2 regions of the Mesorhizobium sp. B2-4-6 genome follow, and region 2 is predicted to be linked to the other one. Evidence: riboswitches for the same ligand, from Rfam matches in the RefSeq annotation. Region 2 holds a riboswitch; the other holds the start of a gene.
What was found. Region 2 has a riboswitch for S-adenosylmethionine ahead of FJ957_RS23165 (homoserine O-acetyltransferase). Riboswitches for the same ligand answer to the same signal wherever they lie in the genome.
Positions count from the first base shown of each region.

Region 1 (3,201 bases), on a different contig from region 2:
TCAAGGTGGCGGTGAAGGCGTTGTGAGAGCGTGATCTCCCCCAAGGGGAGATCAGCAGCTCAGACCTTAGACTAGCGCGCGGCGCGAAAATGCTTGGAGAGCTTCAGGCCCTGCGCCTGGTAGTTCGAGCCGAGGTCGCTGCCGTAAAGCGCCTGCGGCCGCTGCAGCATGTGCTCGTAGATGAGGCGGCCGACGATCTGGCCGTGATCGAGGATGAACGGCACTTCGTGGCTGCGCACTTCCAGCACCGCCCGGCTGCCGCTGCCGCCGGCGGCGGAGTGGCCGAAGCCCGGGTCGAAGAAGCCGGCATAGTGGACGCGGAATTCACCGACCAGCGGATCGAAAGGCGTCATCTCGGCGGCATAGAGCGGCGGCACATGCACGGCTTCGCGGCTGACCAGTATGTAGAATTCGTCGGGGTCGAGCACGAGTTCGCCGGCGCCGCTCTTGTAGATCGGCTCCCAGAAATCGACGACATCCTGCGCGGCGCGCTTGTCGACATCGACGAGGCCGGTGTGGTGCTTGCCGCGGTAGCCGACAAGGCCGTCCTTGTCGCCGTCGAGGTCGATGGAGAGCGCGATGCCGCCGCCTGAAATATTGGGCGGCTCGGTGGCGACCAGCATCTCGGCGCGGTGAAGGTCGCGCAGCTCGCTCTCCGACAGCACCGCGTTGCCGGTGCGAAAACGGATCTGCGACAACCGCGAGCCGGCCCGCACGACGATCGGGAAGGTGCGCGGGCTGACTTCGAGATAGAGCGGCCCGTGATAGCCGGCGGCGATCTTGTCGAACTCGTGGCCGCGATCGGTCATCACCCGGGTGAAGATGTCGAGCCGCCCGGTCGAGCTCTTGGGATTGGCGGAAGCGGACACATTCGAGGGCAGCGCCAGGCTTTCGAGCAGCGGCACGATGTAGACGCAACCCGTCTCCAGCACCGCGCCCTCGGCGAGGCTGAATTCATGCAACTTCAGCCGCTCGAGCTTGTCGGCTACCCGATGATCGGGGCCGGGCAGGAAGGAGGCGCGCACGCGGAAGGCCGTGTCGCCGAGCCTCAGGTCAAGGCTGGCCGGCTGGATCTGGTTGGTGTCCAGCGCGCGCGGCGACTTCAGCGCGCCGGACTGGAACAGCGCGGAAATATCCTGGTCGGGAAGAATGCCTGTCTGCCGCAAAGTCTTACTCCGCTCTGCTGGTACAAACCTCTTAATGAAGCCGGCAATTGACGCAAGCGCGGCGCGGGTCTAAAGGGTCGTTATCCCGTGGTGATTTGGCCGGTCGGCTTGCAGCCACGTTAAACAAGTCGCTAAAGGACCGTCGAGCCGCAAGGCTATATGGACCGGTTGCGACTTCGCGGCCGGTTTTTTTGTGTCTGGAAGCAGGGCTATGAGCACCAAGAAGCGCAACTGGAAACCTCAGACGGCACTCGTGCATGCCGGAACGCTGCGTTCCGGCTTCGGCGAGACATCCGAGGCGATGTACCTCACCCAGGGCTATGTCTACGAGACGGCGCAAGCCGCGGAAGCCCGCTTCAAGGGCGAGGAGCCCGGTTTCATCTATTCGCGCTACGCCAACCCGACGGTCGACATGTTCGAAAAGCGCATGTGCGCGCTCGAAGGCGCCGAGGATGCCCGCGCTACCGCTTCCGGCATGGCGGCCGTCTCAGCCGCGTTGCTGTGCAGCGCCAAGGCCGGCGACCATATCGTTGCGGCGCGCGCCCTGTTCGGCTCCTGTCGCTGGGTGGTCGAGACGCTGGCGCCGCGCTACGGCATCCAGGCGACGCTGGTCGACGGCACCGACATCGCCAATTGGGAAAAGGCGATAAGGCCGAACACCAAGCTGTTTTTCCTCGAAAGCCCGACCAATCCGACGCTGGAAGTGGTCGACATCGCCGCGGTTGCCAAGCTCGCCAATTCGATCGGCGCGCGCGTGATCGTCGACAATGTCTTCGCCACGCCGCTGCAGCAGAAGCCGCTGCAGCTCGGCGCCCATATTGTCGTCTATTCGGCGACCAAGCACATAGACGGCCAGGGCCGTTGCCTTGGCGGCGTCATCCTGTCCGACAAGAAATGGATCGACGAGAACCTGCACGACTATTTCCGCCACACCGGCCCCAGCCTGTCGCCCTTCAACGCCTGGACGCTGTTGAAAGGCCTGGAGACGCTGCCGCTGCGCGTGCGCCAGCAGACCGAGAGCGCCGGCAAGATCGCGGATTTCCTCGCCGGCCGATCGGAGATCGCCCGCGTCATCTATCCGGGCCGGGCCGACCACCCGCAGGCCGATATCGTCAAGAAGCAGATGTCGGGTGGCTCGACGCTGATCTGCCTCGACGTCAAGGGCGGCAAGCAGGCGGCCTTCGCCTTGCAGAACGCGCTCGACATCGTGCTGATCTCGAACAATCTCGGCGACGCCAAGAGCCTGATCACCCATCCGGCGACGACCACGCACAAGAACCTGAGCGACGACGCGCGGGCCGAACTCGGCATCGGGCCGGGCACGCTCAGGCTCTCCGTCGGCCTGGAGGACGCCGACGATCTGCTGGAGGACATCGAGCAGGCGCTGAAGGCGGCCAAATAAGACCTGTAGCGGCGACCGTCGCTACACAGGACTTCAGGCAAGCTCCTCCAGTTCGGTCATCGCCTTGGTGCGGATGGTCATGGCATTGCCGCGCCATTCGACGGCGCCGCCGAACCAGGCGCGCACCCAGATGGCCGGAAGCATCGCGTCGCGCGTGAGCATCGCGGTGACGCTGCGCGGCGACAGGTACCAGCCTTTTGCCCAGGCAAGCAGGCATTCCGGCAGATAGGCGGCCGCGAGCACGCAGAGCGCCGTGGTCGGCAGGCTGACGCCGGCCGTTGCGGCCGAAATCAGCGCGAGAAGCAGCGGCATCGCGGCGCCGGTCAGGATCTCCGGCGCGAAGAACAGCGGGAAGGTGACGCGGCGCAGCCGCGCCCAGCGCGCCTGGCGTGACCATATCTCGGCGAGCCGGCGCTGGCCGAGCGGCTGCTCGAAAGGCGAAGCGACGAGATTGACGCGCAGGCCCAGGCTGTTGACCAGCTTGGTGGCGGCCGCGTCCTCGGCGATCTCGGCGGCCAAAGCCTGGATACCGCCATTGGCATCGAGCATCGGCTTGTTCCACAGCATGCTCTTGCCTTGGGCGAAGCCGAGCCCAAGCGCCTCGCCGGCATACTGCCAGCGCGCCTGCAGCGT
Region 1 is NZ_VFVI01000007.1:155,931-159,131, reverse strand. It holds gene araD1 (AraD1 family protein) at 1-26, shown strand, start outside; gene FJ957_RS18950 (2'-deoxycytidine 5'-triphosphate deaminase) at 72-1,166, opposite strand; SAM riboswitch at 1,244-1,321, shown strand; gene FJ957_RS18945 (O-succinylhomoserine sulfhydrylase) at 1,378-2,568, shown strand; gene FJ957_RS18940 (ceramide glucosyltransferase) at 2,602-3,201, opposite strand, start outside.
Region 1: it holds a riboswitch for S-adenosylmethionine, as region 2 does, so the genes downstream of both, FJ957_RS18945 (O-succinylhomoserine sulfhydrylase) here and FJ957_RS23165 (homoserine O-acetyltransferase) in region 2, are expected to answer to the same signal.

Region 2 (3,201 bases):
AGGGAACGTATTTTTTGTATAAAACGCGCATGCAAAAAAGAACGTCCGTAATTGAGAGTTTCCACTATGTGCCAGCCCCGGCCTGGACCCGCGCCGCATTCAGCGTGCTGCGCGCCGGAAAAGTCGCCGCCGGGCCGGATTACCGGATAGAACGCGCCATCTATGCGGGACAGGACATCCTCTATTGCCTTGCGGGCGCCGGCTATGTCGAAACGCTTGGGCAAAGGATAGATGTCGGTGCTGGTCAACTGGTCTGGATGGCGAACGAGGCGCCGCACGTCCATTCCGCTGATCCCCGGGATCCTTGGACGGTACTTTGGTTCAGGCTGGACGGGCCGGAGCCCGCCATCCTGCGGCGCAAGCTGTTCGGAGAGGGCACGCCGCGCGCCAGCTTCGCCGAGGGAGCGACTCCGGTCCCATGGTTCGAGCGCCTGTTTGCCGCGCTGCGCCGCCGCGACGCCAGCCTTGACCTGCGCCTTTCGCAATTGGTTGCCGAATTCCTGCTCCTGATCGATCGCGCGTTGGCGGGCCCCGATAGTGACGACCTGCCGAAACCGCTCGCTTCCGGTATCGAAGCGATGCGCGGAGCGCTCGGCTTTGCGTGGAACGCGTCGGCCCTGTCAGCCGTCACCGGGCTCGGGCCGTCGCAGACCCGGCGGATGTTTCAGCGCTATCTTCGCACCAGCCCGCACCAGTGGCTGATGCGCGAGCGGTTGATGCACGCGCAGTCGCTGCTCGTGCAGGACGACCAGCCGATCGCGGAGATTGCCGAGACGTGCGGCTTTTGCGACGTCTATCATTTCGGCCGCGAATTCCGGCGATCCGTTGGCATTTCGCCTTCGGCCTGGCGGCGCAGCGAACTGGGTGTTGCGTCGAAGCGCTGAACAGATTCCGCGAAGGCGTCACACGGCTTTCCGGAAAGAAACTGCGGCAGGATAGGCAGGCCATGTGTTGGCTTGGCAGGAAATGGCCTGCTTGGGTGCTGTGAACCGACTGGAGCGCCGCGAGGAGGCTACCCGTTGACGAAGAGCGGCACTGGTCCTAGAAGAACTGCCAGACTTCCGTGGTGATTTGGCCGGTCGGCTTGCAGCCACGTTAAACAACTCGCTAAAGGGCCGTTTGCAACCTGTAACCGGCTTTGCGACGGCAATGCCGGTTTTTTGTTGTCCGCTGCCGGCCGGACACCGCGTCGGGACGAGACCGATGCGGGACAGGATGAGGATGGACATGGCCGCTCAGCGCGTTGCAAGGACCAAGGACGAGGCCGACCATCCGTCGAGCCCGGTGCTGCAGTTCGGCCCCGACAAGCCGCTGAAGCTCGACGCCGGCACCATCCTTTCGCCTTTCCAGATCGCCTACCAGACCTACGGCACGCTCAACGACGCGCGCTCCAACGCCATCCTCGTCTGCCACGCGCTGACGGGCGACCAGCACGTCGCCAACACCAATCCGGTGACCGGCAAGCCGGGCTGGTGGGAAGTGCTGATCGGCCCAGGCAAGATCATCGACACCAACCGCTTCTTCGTCATCTGCGCAAACGTCATCGGCGGCTGCCTCGGCTCGACCGGCCCGGCCTCGACCAACCCTGCCACCGGCAAGCCTTACGGGCTCGACCTGCCGATCATCACCATCCGCGACATGGTGCGCGCGCAGGCGATGCTGGTCGATCATTTCGGCATCGAAAAGCTGTTTTGCGTGCTTGGCGGCTCGATGGGCGGCATGCAGGTTCTGGAATGGGCGGCGAGCCATTCCGAGCGTGTGTTCTGCGCCCTGCCGATCGCCAGCGGCGCCCGCCATTCCTCGCAGAACATCGCGTTCCATGAAGTCGGCCGACAGGCCGTCATGGCCGATCCGGAGTGGCACGGCGGCAAATATCTCGATTTCGGCAAGCGGCCGGAAAAGGGGCTTGCCGTCGCGCGCATGGCCGCTCACATCACCTACCTTTCGGAAGCAGCGCTCCACCGCAAGTTCGGCCGCAATCTGCAGGACCGCGAGGCGCTGACCTTCGGCTTCGACGCCGATTTCCAGATCGAAAGCTATCTACGCCACCAGGGCATGACCTTCGTCGACCGCTTCGACGCCAACTCCTACCTCTATCTGACCCGCGCGATGGACTATTTCGACCTTGCCGCCGATCACGGCGGGCGCCTCGCCGACGCCTTCGCCGGCACCAAGACGCGCTTTTGCCTGGTCTCCTTCACCAGCGACTGGCTGTTCCCGACCGAGGAGAGCCGGTCGATCGTGCATGCCTTGAACGCGGCGGGCGCTTCCGTCTCCTTCGTCGAGATCGAGACCGATCGCGGCCACGACGCCTTCCTGCTCGACGAGCCGGAGCTGTTCGCGGCCATCAACGGCTTCATCGCCTCTGCCGCCCGCGCCAGGGGGCTCAGCCTGTGACCCCGAACCGAAGGTCAGCGAACGCAGAAAGTTGCGGACTTTTCGGAGCGCGATCGCGCGTCATGCAGGAGGCAAGGCCATGAGCGTCAATCGCGCCCAGCGTGTCGACCTCGAGGTCGTCACCGATCTCATCCCGGCCAATTCGCGCGTCCTCGATGTCGGCTCGGGCGACGGCGTGCTTCTGGAGCTCCTGCAGGATACCAAGCAGGTCGACGGCCGCGGGCTGGAACTGTCGCAGCGCGGCGTCAATGAATGCGTGGCGCGCGGGCTATCGGTTATCCAGGGCGACGCGGACACGGATCTGAAATTCTACGCCGACAAGGGCTTCGACTTCGTCGTGCTGTCGCAGACGCTGCAGGCGACGCGCAACCCGAAGGTCGTGCTCGACGAGCTGCTTCGGATCGGCAACCGGGCCATCGTCTCCTTCCCCAATTTCGGCCACTGGCGCGTGCGCTTTTCGCTGCTGATCAAGGGCAGGATGCCGGTCACCAAGGACCTGCCCTACTCCTGGTACGACACGCCCAACATCCACTTCTGCACCATCCGCGACTTCGTCAACCTGTGCGAGGAACTCGGTGCGACCGTCGAGAGAGCAACCGCGCTCGACGCCAACGGCCAGAAGATCGGCCTGTCAATGCCCTGGTGGTTCTGGAATTTCTTCGGCCAGCAGGCGGTGTTTTTGTTGAGGCGGGGCTGACGCTGCTTACCGGCTGCGGATGCTCAACGCCGTCAATCAAGATCGCAGCGAACAGTGTTGCCTTTAAACCGCGACGGGCAAAAAACAGGCCTCCGTCAAGACACATC
Region 2 is NZ_VFVI01000010.1:135,309-138,509, reverse strand. It holds gene FJ957_RS23170 (AraC family transcriptional regulator) at 30-884, shown strand; SAM riboswitch at 1,054-1,131, shown strand; gene FJ957_RS23165 (homoserine O-acetyltransferase) at 1,228-2,397, shown strand; gene metW (methionine biosynthesis protein MetW) at 2,477-3,094, shown strand.